One region of the Arthrobacter sp. YAF16 genome, then DNA from elsewhere that is predicted to be linked to it. Evidence: riboswitches for the same ligand, from Rfam matches in the RefSeq annotation. Region 1 holds a riboswitch; each other region holds the start of a gene.

Region 1 (5,411 bases):
GATGTCAATCGTGGAGGAGTCCACCAGCAGGGTCCTGGTGTCGGCGTGGGCCAGGACGCCGTCCTCGCCCAGGTAGACGGCCCGGGCGTGCTCGCCCTTGGGGAGCATCGTGAAGACGACGTCGGCGCCTTCCACGGCCTCGGCGATGCTGCCGGCAGGCTTGACTCCCCCGGCCTCGGCAGCCGCGAGGGCCTCCGGGTTGAGGTCGAATCCGCGGACCTCGTTTCCGGCCTTGGCCAGGTTCACCGACATGAACCCGCCCATGTTTCCCAGTCCGATCCAGGCGACAACTGCCATGGCATAAGCTCCTTTGCTTTGCATTGTGTCCGGCGCATTTGCCGGTTGTTCCGTGTCCACCATCACACCCTGCTACAGTGCAATCAAGGGGAAAAAGTGAAGATGCCATGTGCATCAATGCACATCGACGAAAGGCCAATGGTGGACTTGAAGCGGCTCCCCAGCCCGGACGACCTGCTGATCCTGCTGACCGTGGCCCGGCTGGGCCGGTTCAACGCCGTCGCGGAGACCCTGGGCACCACGCACACCACCATCTCGCGCCGGATCCTCGCCCTGGACAAACAGCTCGGCGGCCGGACACTCGAGCGCAGCCCGCACGGCTGGGAACTCACCGAACTTGGATCACTGGCCGTGGCAGCGGCGGAAGCCATTGAGGGAACACTCGGAGCACTGTCCGGCCGGATCGCCCGGACAGAGGACGTGCTCTCCGGCCTGGTCCGGATCAGCACCCCGGACGGATTCGGCGCGGAATTCGTCGCCCCGGCCCTGGTCCGTTTGCAGCAGGAACATCCGTTGCTGAACGTGGAGATGCTCAGCGCCACCCGCAAGGTCAGCCAGAACCGCTCCGGGGTGGACCTGGAAGTGGTGGTCGGCAACCTGGAGGTCAGCAACGCGCAGACCATCTTCCTGTCCAACTACTTCCTGCGGCTGTACGCCAGCCCGGAGTACGCCCGCGAGCACGGGCTCCCGGTGACGCTCGACGACGTCCGGCAGCACGGATTCGTCTCCTACGTCGAGTCGGCCCTGCAGGTCGCCGAGCTCGGCCACCGCTCCACCCAGCTGCCGATGCCGCGCTCCAGCTTCCAGGCCACCAGCATCTTCGCCCAGCTGGAGGCCGTCCGCCGCGCCGCCGGGATCGGGCTGCTGCCGAATTTCCTCGTCGTCGGCAAACCGGGGCTCGTACCGGTCCTGCCGGACGACTTCCAGCGGCAGCTGCCGATCTGGGCAGTTGCGAGATCGGAATCGCTGCGTTCGGCGCCGGTGCAGGCCGTCGTGGCGGCCGTCCGGGCCGAGATCGCCGAACGCCAGGATGTGCTTGCCGGCTGAGCCCGGCGCGCTGCGGAGGCCGCCACAAGATCCCCGGATGACAGCAGCCCCCGTCCCCGCAGCGCGGGAACGGGGGCTGCCTGTTCGTTGGGTTGTGCAGCTGCGTGCTGGTTACCGCTTACCGGCGGCCAGCAGATCGGCGGTGCCCTGGGCGTCGGCGGCGTCGACGTCGTGCAGGGAGATGCCGCGGGTTTCCTTGAGGAAGAACACCGCGACGGCCGTGACGGCGCAGGCGATGAGCAGGTAGATGGCCACCGGGACGGAGGACTTGTACTGGCTCAGCAGCGCGACGGCGATGATCGGGGCGAGCGAACCGGCCACGATCGAGGTCACCTGGTAGCCGAGCGAGACGCCGGAGTAGCGCATCCGGGTCGGGAACATCTCGGCCATGATGGCCGGCTGGCCGGCGTACATCAGGGCGTGGAACAGCAGTCCGATGATGACAGCGGCAAGGATCATGAAATCGTTGCCAGTGTCCATCATCGGGAAGGCGAAGAAGCCCCAGGTGGCGCCCAGGACGGCACCGGCCATGTAGACGGGCTTGCGGCCGAAGCGGTCCGAGAGACGGCCGACCACCGGCACCGCGGAGAAGTGGATGAAGTGCGCCACGAGCAGGAGCAGCAGGATCCGGGCAGTGTCGGCGTGGACAACGGTCTTGAGGTAGGTGATCGAGAAGGTGACCACCAGGTAGTAGAGGATGTTCTCCGCGAAGCGCAGGCCCATGGCGGTGAAGACGCCGCGGGGGTAGCGGCGGAAGACCTCGGCGACGCCGTAGCCCTTGTTCTCCGTGACAACTTCCTTTTGCGCCTCGAGGAAGATCGGGGCGTCGCTGACCTTGGTGCGGATGTAGTAGCCGACGACGACGATCACGGCGGAGAGCCAGAACGCGACGCGCCAGCCCCAGCCAAGGAAGTCCGCGGAAGACAGCACGGAGGACAGGATGAACAGCACGGCAGTGGCGAGCAGGTTGCCCAGCGGGACGGCGGACTGCGGCCAGCTGGCCCAGAAGCCGCGGGACTTGCTGGGGCTGTGCTCGGCGACGAGGAGGACGGCGCCGCCCCATTCACCGCCGACGGCGAAGCCCTGGGCGAAGCGCAGGAAGACCAGCAGGGCCGGGGCCCAGTAGCCGATCTGCGCGAAGCCCGGGAGGCAGCCCATCAGGAAGGTCGATACGCCGACCAGGATGATGCTCAGCTGCAGCAGCTTCTTGCGGCCGAACTTGTCGCCGAAGTGGCCAAAGACGATGCCGCCGATCGGGCGGGCCACGAAGCCAACCGCATAGGTCAGGAACGCGGCGAGGATGCCGTCCAGTTCCGTTCCGGAATTGGGGAAAAACATCTTGCCAAAAACCAGGGTGGCGGCGGAGGCGTAGAGGAAGAACTCGTACCACTCCACTACCGTGCCGGCCATGGAGGCCGTTACTACCTTCTTCAGGCCGGACGTCTTGACGTCGGGCTCCTCTGCGCGCCTTGCGGCGGCGTTTTCCGTGCTCATGCGAACTCCTTCGGTGTCGTCGTCGACACCCTGTGGACCATTAGGTTGACTACGTGTGTGTGAGTTGGAACACACGGCGTCATTCTCCACGAGTATGGACTTCGATCGAGGCAAGCTCAACGACTAATCGCGCAGAGTGCGTCTGCAAAAATGCACACACGGCGGTGCCGGCTAGGCGAAGAAGTTGCCCCGGAGCTGCTCGCTGAGCTGGCCGATTTCGGTCAGGAAGCCGTCGTGGCCGATCGGGGCCTCGATGACGTGCACGGGGACCTCCCCCGGCAGGGCGTCGGCGAGCTCTCGGGATTGGGCGGGAAAGTACAGCCGGTCCGAGTCCACGGCCGCCACGAAGAACTCCGCGGTGGCCAGGGAGACGGCCTGCTCCAGGCTTCCCCGGCCGCGGCTCACGTCGTGGCTCATGAGCGCCTCGGTGATGGCGATGTAGCTGTTGGCGTCGAAGCGTCGCACCAGCTTGTTGCCCTGGTGGTCCAGGTAGCTCTCCACCTGGTAGCGCCCACGGCCGGCCAGCGACCCGGCCTCCAGCGGGGCCTCGGCCGCCTGGGCGTTGCGTCCGAAGCGCCCGTCCAGCTCGGCTGCGGAACGGTAGGTGATGTGCGCGATCCGGCGCGCGAGGGCCAGTCCGGCGTGCGGTTCCGGGCCGCCGTAGTAGTCGCCGCCGTTGAAGTTGGGGTCCTGGCGGATTGCCAGGGTCTGGGCCTGGGCGAAGGCGATCTGTTCGGCGGTGCTGCTGGCGCCGACCGAAATCACGGCGCAGCGCTGCACCCGCGCCGGGTAGGTCACCGCCCACTCCAGCGCGCGCGCTCCCCCGAGCGAGCCGCCGAGCACGGCATACCAGCTGCTGATCCCCAGCGCGTCGGCGAGCCGGGCTTCCGCCGCGGTGCTGTCCCGGAGGGTGACCAGCGGGAAGCGCGAGCCCCAGGGCCGGCCGTCCGGGGCCGGCGTGGAGGGCCCGGTGGAGCCGTAGCAGCCGCCGAGGATGTTGATGGAGACCACGAAGTACTTGTCCGTGTCCACCGGGGCGCCGGGGCCTGCCAGTTCCTCCCACCAGCCCGGTTCCTCGCCGGCGCCGCGGGTCACGTGGGTGTCGCCGGTCAGGGCGTGCTCGATCAGCACCGCATTGGAGGCATCGGCGTTCAGCGTCCCCCAGGTCTCGTAGGCGAGGGTGACCTCGGGCAGGGTGGCACCGGATTCAAGGGCCAGGGAACCGATCGGGAGGTACTGCACCGTCCCGTCGGGAACAGCACCGTCGGGAACAGCGCCGTCGGGAACAGTGGAGGGTTTGCTTTCGGGTACACCCGTGCGGGTGACGGCAATCGTCATGTGAGGACCTAACTTCGCGCTTGCCCGCCGTCAGCTGACCGGCAGGCCAGGTCTTCACCCGGGGCACCCCGCCGCAAATGGAGGGTTGCCGGCCAGCAAGCCGGGGCTGTCACTGGCACTCATGACCTGCGTCGATTCTACGAAACACGGCCGCGCAAGCGCGAAGATTGTGACGGCTGTGTGACAGCCGGACCCGTCAACACCGCAGTTTCCCCACCTTTGACAGACGCGCCCGGCGGGTCGCCCCGAAGTGTCGGCGATTCCCGGGGCCATCCCCGCAAAGGTGGGGAAATTCGGCGTGCTGCGTGACCTCAGGCGTTCTTGGCCGCCCGGAAGCCGGCATCGAGGTCCGCGATGATGTCGTCGATGTGCTCGAGGCCCACCGAGAGCCGGACCAGGCCGGGATTGACGCCGGCGACCGCCTGCTGCTCCGGCGAGAGCTGGCTGTGCGTGGTCGACGCCGGGTGGATGACCAGCGAGCGCACGTCACCGATGTTCGCCACATGGGAGTGCAGCTCGAGGGCGTCGACGAAGCGTTTGCCGGCCTCCGCTCCCCCTGCGAGGTTGAACGCGACGACGGCGCCGGTCCCCTTCGGGCCGTACTTCCGGCCGCGCTCGTACCAGGGGCTGGACGGCAGCCCGGCGTAGGCGACGGATTCGACGTCGTCCCTGGCTTCCAGCCATTCGGCCACCCGCAGGGCGTTGGCGACGTGCCGTTCCACCCGCAGGCTCAGCGTCTCGATCCCCTGGGCGATGAGGAAGGCGTTGAACGGCGAGACGGCCGAACCGAGGTCGCGCAGCAGCTGGACCCGGGCCTTGAGGATGAAGGACAGGTTCGCTCCCAGCGCCCCGTCCGCCCCGAGGTCGCGGGCATAGACCAGGCCGTTGTACGTGGGATCCGGGGTGTTGAAGCCGGGGAAGCGCTCCGGGTCCTTGCCGAAGTCAAAGTTGCCGGAGTCGACGATCACGCCGGCAATCGCGGCACCGTGTCCGCCGAGATACTTGGTGGCCGAATGCACCACGATGTCGGCGCCCCACTCGATCGGGCGGATCAGGTAGGGGGTGGAGAGGGTGTTGTCCACGATCAGCGGCACCCCGGCCCGGTGGGCGACGTCCGCGACGCCTTCGATGTCCAGCACGTCCTGGCGGGGGTTGGAGACCACCTCGCCGAAGAACAGCTTGGTGTTCGGCTGCACGGCATCGCGCCACTGCTCAAGGTTGTCCGGGTCCTCCAC
Region 2 (5,411 bases), on a different contig from region 1:
GGGGACGCCGAAGAGACCCCCGACGGACTCATCATTAGGCCGGCGAAGCTGCACGGCGGCGTCGTGCACAGCTACGCGGACCACCGCATGGCCACCGCGGGCGCAATCCTCGGTCTCGCCGTCCCGGACGTGGAGGTCGAGGACATCGCCACCACGGCCAAGACCATGCCCGGCTTCCCGCAGCTGTGGGGGGCCATGCTCAGCCAGGCAAGCACCGCAGACAAGGACGCCGCCGGTGGCACGCAGCACTGACTCCTGGGACGAATCCGACGTCCGGATCCGCCCCAACAAAAAGGGCTCCCGCCCCCGCACCAAGGACCGGCCCAGCTACGACGACGCCGTCACCGGCCGGATCGTCACCGTGGACCGCGGACGCTACACCGCCGTCGTCGGCGAGGGCACCGCCGACGAACGCAAGATCATCGCGGCGCGGGCCAGGGAGCTGCGCCGCAACCCCGTAGTTGCCGGGGACTTCGTCTCGCTCGTCGGGGACGTCAGCGGCGAACCCGACACCCTGGCCCGGCTGGTCAAGATCCAGGACCGCAGGACGCTGTTGCGCCGCAGCGCGGACGACACGGACCCGATCGAACGCGCCGTCGTCGCCAACGCCGACCAGCTCGTCGTTGTCGTGGCCGCAGCCAACCCGGAACCCCGCACCGGCTTCATCGACCGCGCTCTGGTGGCCGCCTACGACGCCGGCATCGAACCGCTGCTGCTCGTCACCAAGGCCGACGTCAAGGACCCCGCCGAGCTGCTGGCCAACTACCAGCACCTGGATTTCCCGGTGATCATCTCCAAAACCGCGGATTCGGCCGCCTCCGGCATCGACGCCCGCTCCGATGACGGCCTGTCCGCCCGGCTGGACAAGGCCGCCGTGTCGCAGCTGCGGGACTACCTCGACGGGAAGGTCACCGTCATGCTGGGCCACTCCGGCGTCGGCAAATCCACCATGGTGAACGCACTCACCGGCGCCGAACGGGCCACCGGCGGCGTCAACGCGGTCACCGGCCGCGGCCGCCACACCTCCTCCTCCGCGCTGGCGCTGAAGGTCAGCGATGCGCCTGCGGGCAGCTGGATCATCGACACCCCGGGCATCCGCTCCTTCGGCCTGGCCCATGTGGACCCGGACAGGATCCTGCGTTCCTTCCCGGACCTGGCGCCCGGCACCGATGACTGCGAGCGGGGCTGCAAGCACGACGCCACCGCCGTCAATTGCGGCGTGGACGCCTGGGTGCAGGGCGGCCACGCGGGCCCGTCCGGCCCGGCCCGGCTCGCGTCGCTGCGCCGGCTGCTGGGCACCGATCCGCGGCTGGAAGCGCAGGACACCAAGGAACTCGGCAGCGTCTCATAGCCGCGTCTACTTGGCGGCAGCGACGTGGCCTCCCGGTCCGCGGCGCGTTTTGACGGTAGTTTGGAAGCATGAGCCAACCAGCTTCGAGCTACAACGATGACCTGCGCCTTGCCCATGTACTGGCAGATTCCGTAGATTCCCAGACCATGAGCCGCTTCAAGGCGCTCGACCTTCGGATCGAGACGAAGCCGGACCTGACCCCCGTCACCGACGCGGACAAGTCCGCCGAGGAAGCCATCCGCGGGCAGCTGTCCCGCTCCCGCCCGCGCGACGCCGTCCTGGGCGAGGAGTTCGGCAGCTCCGGCCACGGTTCGCGCCGCTGGATCATCGACCCGATCGACGGCACCAAGAATTTCGTCCGCGGCGTCCCGGTCTGGGCCACCCTGATCGCCCTCGTCGACGAAGGCGAACCCGTGGTGGGCGTCGTCAGCGCCCCCGCACTGGGCAAGCGCTGGTGGGCCGCAAAGGGCGCCGGCGCCTACATGGGCCGCTCACTGGCCGCCGCGACCCGGCTGCGGGTCTCCAACGTCTCCCGGCTCGCCGATGCGTCACTGTCCTATTCGAGCCTCGGCGGCTGGAAGCAGCGCGGCAACCTCGACGAGTTCCTCGGACTCACCGAGGAGGTCTGGCGTACCCGCGCCTACGGCGATTTCTGGTCCTACTGCCTCGTGGCCGAAGGCGCCGTCGACATCGCCTGCGAGCCCGAACTCAACCTCTACGACATGGCGGCGCTGGTCCCGATCGTGACGGAGGCCGGCGGCCGCTTCACCTCGCTCGAGGGAGAGGACGGCCCCTTCGGCGGCAACGCGCTGGCGACCAACTCGATCCTGCACTCCGAAGTCCTCAAGCGCCTCAACCCGGGCCTCGACGACCTGCTCTAGCCGGCCACGCCCGAGGCAGCCCGTAACACTACGCTTCATATTCCGCCCTCCCTTTTCCGTGCGACCGGCCATGTCCTAGGCTCGAAGCAGGTCACGAGTGCCAGCGCAAAACCCCGGTTTGCTGGCCGGCAACCCTCCATTCGCGGCGGGGTGCCCCGGGTGACGACCTGGCCGGTCCGGAGCGGACCCGGCAAGCGCGGATCCCCTGTGTGCGGGGTCCTTTTCGAGCGAGGTCCCATGACGACTGCCACCATCCCCACCCACACCACCAGCGCCGGCGGCCCGGAGTTCACCGACGCACGCTTCGACGCCGCCCGCCGGCCACTGTCCGCGGTTTCCGGCGCCGAAATCCTGGCCCCCCTGATCCAGGGCGGCCAGGTCCGGTACGCCAACCTGGACTACGGAGCCTCCGCCCCGGCGCTGTCCGTGGTGTCCGCCTACCTGAACGAGATCCTGCCGTACTACGCCAGCGTGCACCGCGGCGCCGGCTACGCCTCCCAACTGAGTACCTCGGTGTACGAAAACGCCCGGAACATCGTCCGCGGGTTCGTCGGCGGCCGTCCGGATGACTCCGTGATCTTCACCCGGAACACCACCGACGCACTGAACCTGCTGGCCGGCTGCCTGCCCGTCGACGACGGCCGACACACCGGCGAGGTGCTTTACCTCGACATCGAGCACCACGCCAACCTGCTGCCCTGGCAAAACGTCCCGCACCGCAGCGTCGTCGCGGCGCCCACCCTGGCCGGCACCGTGGAGCGGCTCCGGGCGGAACTCGCCCTCGGCGGAGTAAGCCTGCTCGCCGTGACCGGCGCGTCCAACGTCACCGGCGAAATCCTGCCGATCCGTGAGCTGGCCGCGCTGGCGCACGAATTCGGCGCCCGGATCGCCGTCGATGCGGCCCAGTTGGCCCCGCACCGCCGCATCAACATCGCCGCGGACGACGTCGACTACCTCGCCTTCTCCGGCCACAAGCTCTACGCCCCGTTCGGCGCCGGCGTGCTGGTGGGCCGGCCGGACTGGCTGGACGCCGGCACCCCGCACTTGGCTGGCGGCGGCGCAGTACGGGACGCACGACTCGACGCCGTCAGCTGGACCACCGGGCCGGCCCGCCACGAGGGCGGCTCCCCCAATGTCCTGGGCGCGGCCGCGCTGGCCCGCGCCAGCCAGGTTATCGAGGCGCTGGACGAGCAGCAGTGGCACGCCCACGAGGACGCCATCCGTTCCTTCCTGGTCGAGGGGCTGGAGCGGATCGACGGCGTAACGGTCCACCACATCTTCGAGGACACCGGCCGGGAAGGCGGCCCCGGGACGATCGGCGTGGTCAACTTCTCGGTCGCCGGTTACGACGCAGGCCTGGTCGCCGCATACCTGTCCGCGGAGCACGGCATAGGCCTGCGCGACGGCCGGTTCTGCGCCCACCCGCTGCTAAAACGGCTCGGCCTGCCCGCCGGTTCGCTCCGGGCCAGCTTCGGCCTCGGCTCACGGCTCAACGACGCGCAGCGGCTGCTCGCCGGGCTCCAGGAGCTGCGGCGGAACGGCCTGGGCTGGGACTACGTCGTGGACGCCGGACGCTGGGTGCCGGCCAACGACACGCGCAGCTATCCGCACTGGGCGCCGAACACGCCTGGCACCGCTGGCGCAGCCCCCTGCTCCGTCGACTGACCGGCAGCGCAGCCCGGGCCGCGTGCGGTAAATTCGACAGGTACGCACCAGAGCTGCCGAAGGAGATCGCACGTGGCACGCGGCGGCCCCAAACTGCACCACCCCGGACTGCAGGGTGGCCCAAAACTGCAGCACCAGCGGCGGCGGGAGCTCGGGCAGAGCTTCCAGGACGGCGGCGAGCACTACGACCGGGTCCGGCCCGGCTATCCGGCGGATTCGGCCGATTGGCTGATCCCGGCCGGGGCCCACGACGCCGCCGACCTGGGCGCCGGGACCGGTAAGTTCACGGCGCTCCTGGTCCAACGGGGGCTCAGGACCGTGGCCGTCGATCCGTCCCCGGACATGCTCGACCAGCTGCGCCGCGCCCTCCCGGAAGTCGCCGCCGTCGAGGGTACCGCCGAACACACCGGGCTGGCTTCGGGGGCCTTCGACCTGGTCACGGTGGCCCAGGCCTGGCACTGGTGCGATCCCCTGCTGGCCAGTACCGAGGCGGCTCGGATCCTGCGGCCGCACGGCGTTCTCGGCCTGATCTGGAACCAGCTCGACACCTCGGTCCCCTGGGTGCACAGGCTGTCCCGGATCATGCATGCGGGGGACGTCCACAAGCCCCACTTCACGCCGCCGCTGGGACCGGAATTCATCGGGCTGGAGAGTCATCTCACCCGCTGGGAGGATCCAGTAACCACGCAGGACGTCATGGAACTGACCAAATCCCGCAGCTACTACCTGCGGGCAGGCGAGAGCACCAGGGCCAAGGTGCTCGCTAACCTCGACTGGTACCTGCACGAGCACCTAGGACACACTGCCGGGCAGCTCCTGCCGCTTCCCTACCTGACGCAAAGCTGGCGTGCCGTCAAAGCCTGAGGTTCCCGCATTGCACTGACCACGCCGCGGCGCCTATTATTTCGGTGTGCCTAACTTATATTTGTAGGCACTCAGGAACTTCTTGGGAGCCCGCAGTGCTGGACGTAGCCGGACACGAACCCCTGCCCGCGGGGAAACCGCCTGCCCGCAGGATCAGGGGTAGCCGCCGGGCTTTGCTGGGCCTGCTCGGCCCGGCGTTCGTGGCTGCCATCGCCTATGTGGACCCCGGCAACGTCGCCGCCAACCTGACGGCCGGGGCACAGTACGGTTATCTGCTCGTCTGGGTCCTCGTCGCCGCCAACGTCATGGCGGTGCTGGTCCAGTACCAGTCCGCCAAGCTCGGCATCGTCACCGGCAAGAGCCTCCCGGAGATCCTCGGCGAGCGGCTCCGGCCGGCCTGGCGCCGCGCCTTCTGGGTCCAGGCCGAGATTGTGGCCGCAGCCACCGACCTCGCCGAGGTGGTGGGCGGCGCGGTGGCCTTGTACCTGCTCTTCGGCCTTCCGCTCCCCCTCGGCGCCGTCATTGTGGGCGGCATTTCGATGGCCCTGCTCGCCGTGCAGAGCCGCAACCAGCAGCGCCCCTTCGAGTTCGTCATCATGTTCCTGCTGGGCATCATCACCGTCGGGTTCCTGGCCGGACTGTTCATCAGC
Region 3 (5,411 bases), on a different contig from region 1:
GTGCTTGGCGTGCAGCACGAACGGGGCCTTGTAGAGGTAAATCCGCACCCCGGCCTCCAGCAGCGCCTCGTAGTAGGACTGCTGGGCGTGGTGGACCAGGAACTGGTCGCCCTTTTCCGAGACGAAGAGTTCGACGTCGACGCCGCGCTGCGCCGCCGTCGTCACCGCGTAGAGCAGCGAGTCGTCCGGGACGAAGTACGGGCTGCAAATGGAGATCGTGCGCTGCGCCGAGTAGATCAGCGTGTTGAACAGGCGCAGGTTGTTTTCGGTGATGAAGCCGGGACCGCTGGGCACCACCTGGGCGGTGATGTTGCCGGCGTGCAGTTCGGGCCGGTGGGCGAGCTGGTGCTCCAGGGATTCGTCGGTCTCACTGAGCCAGTCGGTGGCGAAGACCACGTTGAGGGTGGTGACGATCGGCCCGCGCAGGCAGGCCATCAGCTCGACCCATTCCCGGCCGATCTTGCGGTGCCGCGGGTTGTTGTAGGACGGTTCGATCAGGTTCTGCGACCCGGTGAAGGCGACCTCGCCGTCGATCACCATGATCTTGCGGTGGTTGCGCAGGTCCGGACGGCGCCACTGGCCGTGCACGGGCCGCAGCGGCAGCATGGGCCGCCAGCGGATCTTGCTGGCCTTGAGCCGGGCGATGAGCTTGCTGTACCCCTTGATCCGCAGGGTGCCCAAGTGGTCGAACAGGAGGCGGACTTCGACGCCGCGCTCGGCGGCCTCTTCCATCGCCGTCAGCAGGTCATCCGTGATGTGGTCCGAGCTGAGGATGTAGAACTCGGCGTTGATAAAGGACTCGGCTTCGCGCACGGCCGCCGCCATCGCCTTGATCGAATCCGGGTAGCCGGGCAGGAGCTCCACGTGGTTGCCGTCCACCATGGGCAGGGAACCGAGCGTCTTGTTCAGCTCCGCTGCGGAGGACACCCATTCCGGGCCCTCGTACTTGCTTTCCACCATGGCCAGTTCCGACGTCCCGGCCCGCACCCGGGTGTTCACCGCGTCCTGCTGCGCCCGGCGCTTGCGGGAGAGCCGGAAGTTGCCGAAGAGCAGGAAGAGGACCACGCCTACGGCCGGAACGAAAAAGATGATCAGGAGCCAGGCCATGGCCGTGGTGGGGCGGCGGTTGCCCGGGATGATGCCGAGGGCAACGACCCGGATACCGAGGTCGATGACGGTCAGGATCAGGATCACCCAGGACGGAAGTGACCCCGCCAGCGAAAATGGCCACAGCACAGGCAAACCCCTCAAGCTCCAGACCCGCGGAACAGTTCCGGAACGGGCAACCCGCACAGCTTATCCCGACCCGGGCCGCACTAAGCTGAAGGCATGACTACCCCCGCCTCTGTTCCGGCCCGCGCGACGGTGCTGGTGTTCCTCGATCCCGCGTTTGAGAACGGCCGCGTCGCCGACTCGTCCAAGCCGCAGCTGATGGCCACCGACCAGGGTGCCACCCGCGGCGACGGCGTTTTCGAGTCGCTGCTGGTGGTGGGGGGACGCCCGCGCAAGCTGCAGGCCCACCTGACCCGGCTGGCCGGCTCGGCGCGCGCGCTGGAGTTGGACATCCCGGCGGAGGACGCCTGGCGGCGCGCGATCGAGACCGCGGTCAGCGAATACCGCGGCCGGGCCGCCACGGCGGTCGGAGCCGCCGGCGACGGGGCCGGCGGAGCGGACGAGGTCGTGGTGAAGCTGCTCGCCAGCCGCGGCGTGGAGGGCGCGGCCACGCCGACGTGCTGGGTGCAGGCCTCCCCGCCGCCGGAAGCCGGCCGCCGGCAGCGCGAGACCGGCATCGACGTCATCCTGCTGGACCGCGGCTACGACAGCGAGGTGGGCGAACGCGCCCCGTGGCTGCTGCTGGGCGCCAAGACCCTGTCCTACGCGGTCAACATGGCGGCGCTCCGGTACGCCCACCACCAGGGCGCGGACGACGTCATCTTCACCTCCGCCGACGGCCGGGTCCTGGAGGGCCCGACGTCGACCGTGCTGCTGGCGCACCTGGAGACCAGCGACGACGGCGCCGGCGGCGTCCGCACCGTGCGCCGGCTGATCACCCCGCAGCTGGACAGCGGAATCCTCCCGGGCACCTCGCAGGGCGCCCTGTTCACCGCGGCCAAGGCCGCCGGGTGGGAGCTCGGCTACGGCCCGCTGGTACCTGCCGATCTGTACGACGCCGACGCCGTCTGGCTCATCTCAAGCATCCGGCTCCTCGCCCCGGTGAACCACATCGACGGCAAGGAGATCGGCACCCCCGAACTGCGGCGGCAGCTCACGGCCGAGCTCAACGAACTGTTCGCCACGATCGAGTAGGATCCGGCCGGTCCCGGGTGATGCTGCTCCGCCCCCGGAAAGGTGCCATGCCAGCGTCCGCGTGACTTAACATGACGACGCCGCCGGTGCCGCCGGCGTCGTAAGTGCTACGTTTTTGGGGAGTAATGAGACCCGGCGCCAAGCCCTGACTGGCCGGTCGGCAACCCTCCCTTTCGCGGCGGGGTGCCTCAGGTGAATACTCGGCATATCGACCATTCGAGCTGCAAGCGTGAAAGTAAGGAGATCCGTCGTGCCCGACGCATCCGCACCCGCTGTGCCCGCCACAGCCCCAGCCCAATCCCCCGCCGCACCCGGACCCGCCGAGGAAAGACTGGCGTACCGGCTGTTCACCGGGCCCGATGACCGCAGCTTCTGCGAGCGCGTTTCGGCCGCCCTGGCCGAGGGCTACGTCCTGCACGGCAGCCCCTCCGCCACCTTCAACGGCAGCACCGTGATCGTGGCCCAGGCCGTCGTGCTGCCGGCCGCGATCGCGAGCGCCGACGCCGCCGTCGCCAACGCGGTGGATGAGCTCGACGGCGCCGAGTTCACCGGCGAGGGCCACGCATGAGTTACGCCGGAGACCTGAGCCCGCAGGAAGCCTGGGCCAAGGTCGGGGCGGGCGCCATCCTGGTGGACGTCCGCACCGAGGCGGAATGGTCGCAGATCGGCGTCCCGGTCACCGGGGCCGGCACCGAAGACCGGCAGGCTCCGCTCTTCGTCCAGTGGACCCTGGCCGGCGGAGCCCCCAACCCGCGTTTCCTGGAGCAACTGCAGCAGCAACTCCAGCGGCAACTGCGGCAGCACGCGCCTGGCGCCACGGCGGCCGAGCTCATCTTCCTGTGCCGTTCCGGCGCCCGCTCGGTCGCCGCCGCGAACGCCGCCACGGCGGCCGGCTTCACCGCCTACAACGTCCTCGAGGGCTTCGAAGGCGAACCGGGCCCGACCGGCGCCCGGACCGTGAACGGCTGGAAGAACCACGGCCTGCCGACCAACCTGGAAAGCACTAAGTGAGCTTCAATCCCAATGCCCAGGGCTGGAGCCCGGACACCCAGGCCGTCCGCGGCGGACTCGACCGCACCGGGTTCCAGGAAACCACCGAACCGATCTTCCTGAACTCGGGCTTCGTCTACGAATCCGCCGCCGCGGCTGAGCGCGCCTTCACCGGCGAGGACGAACGGTTTGTCTATTCCCGCTACGGCAACCCCTCGGTGGCCACCTTCCAGGAACGCCTCCGGCTGTTGGAGGGAACCGAGGCGTGCTTTGCGACGGCGTCGGGCATGTCAGCGGTGTTCACCGCGCTCGGGGCATTGCTGGGGGCCGGCGACCGCGTGGTCGCCGCCCGCTCGCTCTTCGGATCCTGCTTCGTCATCCTCAATGAGATCCTGCCGCGCTGGGGCGTGGAGACAGTCTTCGTGGACGGCCCGGACCTAGAGCAGTGGCGGTCGGCGCTGGCCGTGCCGACGACGGCCGTGTTCTTCGAATCTCCCTCGAACCCCATGCAGGAAATTGTGGACATCGCCGCCGTAAGCGAACTGGCGCACGCCGCCGGTGCGACCGTGGTGGTGGACAACGTCTTCGCCACTCCCCTGCTGCAGCGGTGCGGGGAGCTGGGCGCGGACGTGGTCGTGTACTCCGGCACCAAGCACATCGATGGCCAGGGCCGGGTGCTCGGCGGCGCGATCCTGGGCACCCGGGAATTCATCGAGGGCCCGGTCAAGCAGCTCATGCGCCACACCGGCCCGGCATTGTCCGCCTTCAACGCCTGGGTGCTGAGCAAGGGACTGGAGACGATGGCCCTGCGGGTGAACCGCTCGTCCGCCTCGGCGCTTCGGCTGGCCGAATGGCTGGAGGCCCAGCCCGCGGTCAGCTGGGTTAAGTACCCGCTGCTGCCGTCCCACCCGCAGTACGAGCTGGCCGCCAGGCAGATGAAAGCCGGCGGCACGGTGTTGACTCTGGAGCTTTCGCCCTCGCCCGGCCGCTCCGCCAAGGAAGCCGCGTTCGCGCTGCTGGACGCGTTGCGGATCATCGATATTTCCAACAACCTCGGTGATTCAAAGTCCCTGATCACCCATCCGGCCACCACCACGCACCGCGCCATGGGCCCGGAGGGGCGCGCGGCTATCGGGCTGAGCGACGGCGTCGTGCGGCTCTCGGTGGGGCTGGAAGACGTCGAGGACCTGATCCGCGACCTCGGGCAGGCGCTCAAGCAGGTCTAGCCCCGGCGCACCCGCGAAAGCACGGGGGCCGGTTCTGACATTCCCTCGGCGTCCGCACCGTGCATCGTGACCCGCACGGCATGGGCGACGACGGCGGCCAGGCCGGCGTCGTCGGAGGGGGTGTCCAGCCCCGGAGCGCAGAGCGCCTGGCGCTGCAACTGCGAGCCCGTGCCGTGCGCCAGGACGCGGTCCACGCCGCGGCGCACCAGGTCCAGCTCCCCTTGCTCCGCCAGGACGGGGGCCACGAAGTCGACCAGGGCGTGCGCCACCTCGCCGGCGGGAGCGGGACGGAAGCTGCCGAAGTCCAGCAGCTCGCCGCGCAGCCCGCAGTTGCTGGCCTGCCACGCGGCCATTTTTAGCAGGACCGTCGGCACCGGGGCCGGATCCACGCCGTCGCGCCACTCCCGGCTGGCGGACTCCACGAGGGCGCGCACCAGCACCGCGATCAGCGCCGCGTCCTCCGCCCGCAGGCAGACATCCGCGACCCGGACCTCCACAGTGGGGTGGTGGCGGGCCAGCCGGGCATCAAAATAGATCATCCCTTCGTCGAACAGCACCCCGCTTTCCAGCAGCCTCGTGACCACCCGCCGGTAGACCGGAAGGCTCCCAAATATCATGGAGGGCCCCGCCGCCGGCCAGCGGTTCCAGGCCTGGGTGCGGTAGCTTTCGAAGCCGGTCTCCGTCCCGTTCCAAAAGGGTGAGTTGGCGCTGAGCGCGATCAGCACCGCCAGTTTGTCCCGGATCCGGTCGAGGACGGCGACGCCCTCCTCGGGGGACTCGATGAAGGTATGGACGTGGAAGCCGCACGTCAGCTGCTCCTGCACCGTAAGGCCGAAGCGCTTCTGCATGGTGGCGTACCGCGGGTTGGGCGTCGTGTGGGTGGCAGCT

The links. A riboswitch is a leader RNA that binds a small molecule or an ion and turns the genes downstream of it on or off. The one in region 1 is predicted to bind S-adenosylmethionine.
Region 2: another riboswitch for S-adenosylmethionine. It lies ahead of AB4Y91_RS04470 (aminotransferase class V-fold PLP-dependent enzyme); the one in region 1 lies ahead of metX (homoserine O-acetyltransferase MetX).
Region 3: another riboswitch for S-adenosylmethionine. It lies ahead of AB4Y91_RS00220 (DUF1737 domain-containing protein); the one in region 1 lies ahead of metX (homoserine O-acetyltransferase MetX).

What each region holds. Positions count from the first base shown of each region.
Region 1 is NZ_JBFRDC010000013.1:22,619-28,029, reverse strand. Features, by position in the region: gene mmsB (3-hydroxyisobutyrate dehydrogenase) at 1-297, opposite strand, end outside; gene AB4Y91_RS16595 (LysR family transcriptional regulator) at 445-1,344, shown strand; gene AB4Y91_RS16590 (MFS transporter) at 1,456-2,838, opposite strand; gene metX (homoserine O-acetyltransferase MetX) at 3,010-4,176, opposite strand; SAM riboswitch class IV at 4,188-4,303, opposite strand; gene AB4Y91_RS16580 (bifunctional o-acetylhomoserine/o-acetylserine sulfhydrylase) at 4,488-5,411, opposite strand, start outside.
Region 2 is NZ_JBFRDC010000001.1:946,175-951,585, reverse strand. Features, by position in the region: gene aroA (3-phosphoshikimate 1-carboxyvinyltransferase) at 1-252, shown strand, start outside; gene rsgA (ribosome small subunit-dependent GTPase A) at 236-1,351, shown strand; gene hisN (histidinol-phosphatase) at 1,420-2,232, shown strand; SAM riboswitch class IV at 2,322-2,435, shown strand; gene AB4Y91_RS04470 (aminotransferase class V-fold PLP-dependent enzyme) at 2,470-3,897, shown strand; gene AB4Y91_RS04465 (class I SAM-dependent methyltransferase) at 3,970-4,761, shown strand; gene AB4Y91_RS04460 (Nramp family divalent metal transporter) at 4,857-5,411, shown strand, end outside.
Region 3 is NZ_JBFRDC010000001.1:46,572-51,982, reverse strand. Features, by position in the region: gene cls (cardiolipin synthase) at 1-1,236, opposite strand, end outside; gene AB4Y91_RS00225 (aminodeoxychorismate lyase) at 1,330-2,307, shown strand; SAM riboswitch class IV at 2,429-2,543, shown strand; gene AB4Y91_RS00220 (DUF1737 domain-containing protein) at 2,558-2,875, shown strand; gene AB4Y91_RS00215 (rhodanese-like domain-containing protein) at 2,872-3,318, shown strand; gene AB4Y91_RS00210 (O-succinylhomoserine sulfhydrylase) at 3,315-4,523, shown strand; gene AB4Y91_RS00205 (glutamate--cysteine ligase 2) at 4,520-5,411, opposite strand, start outside.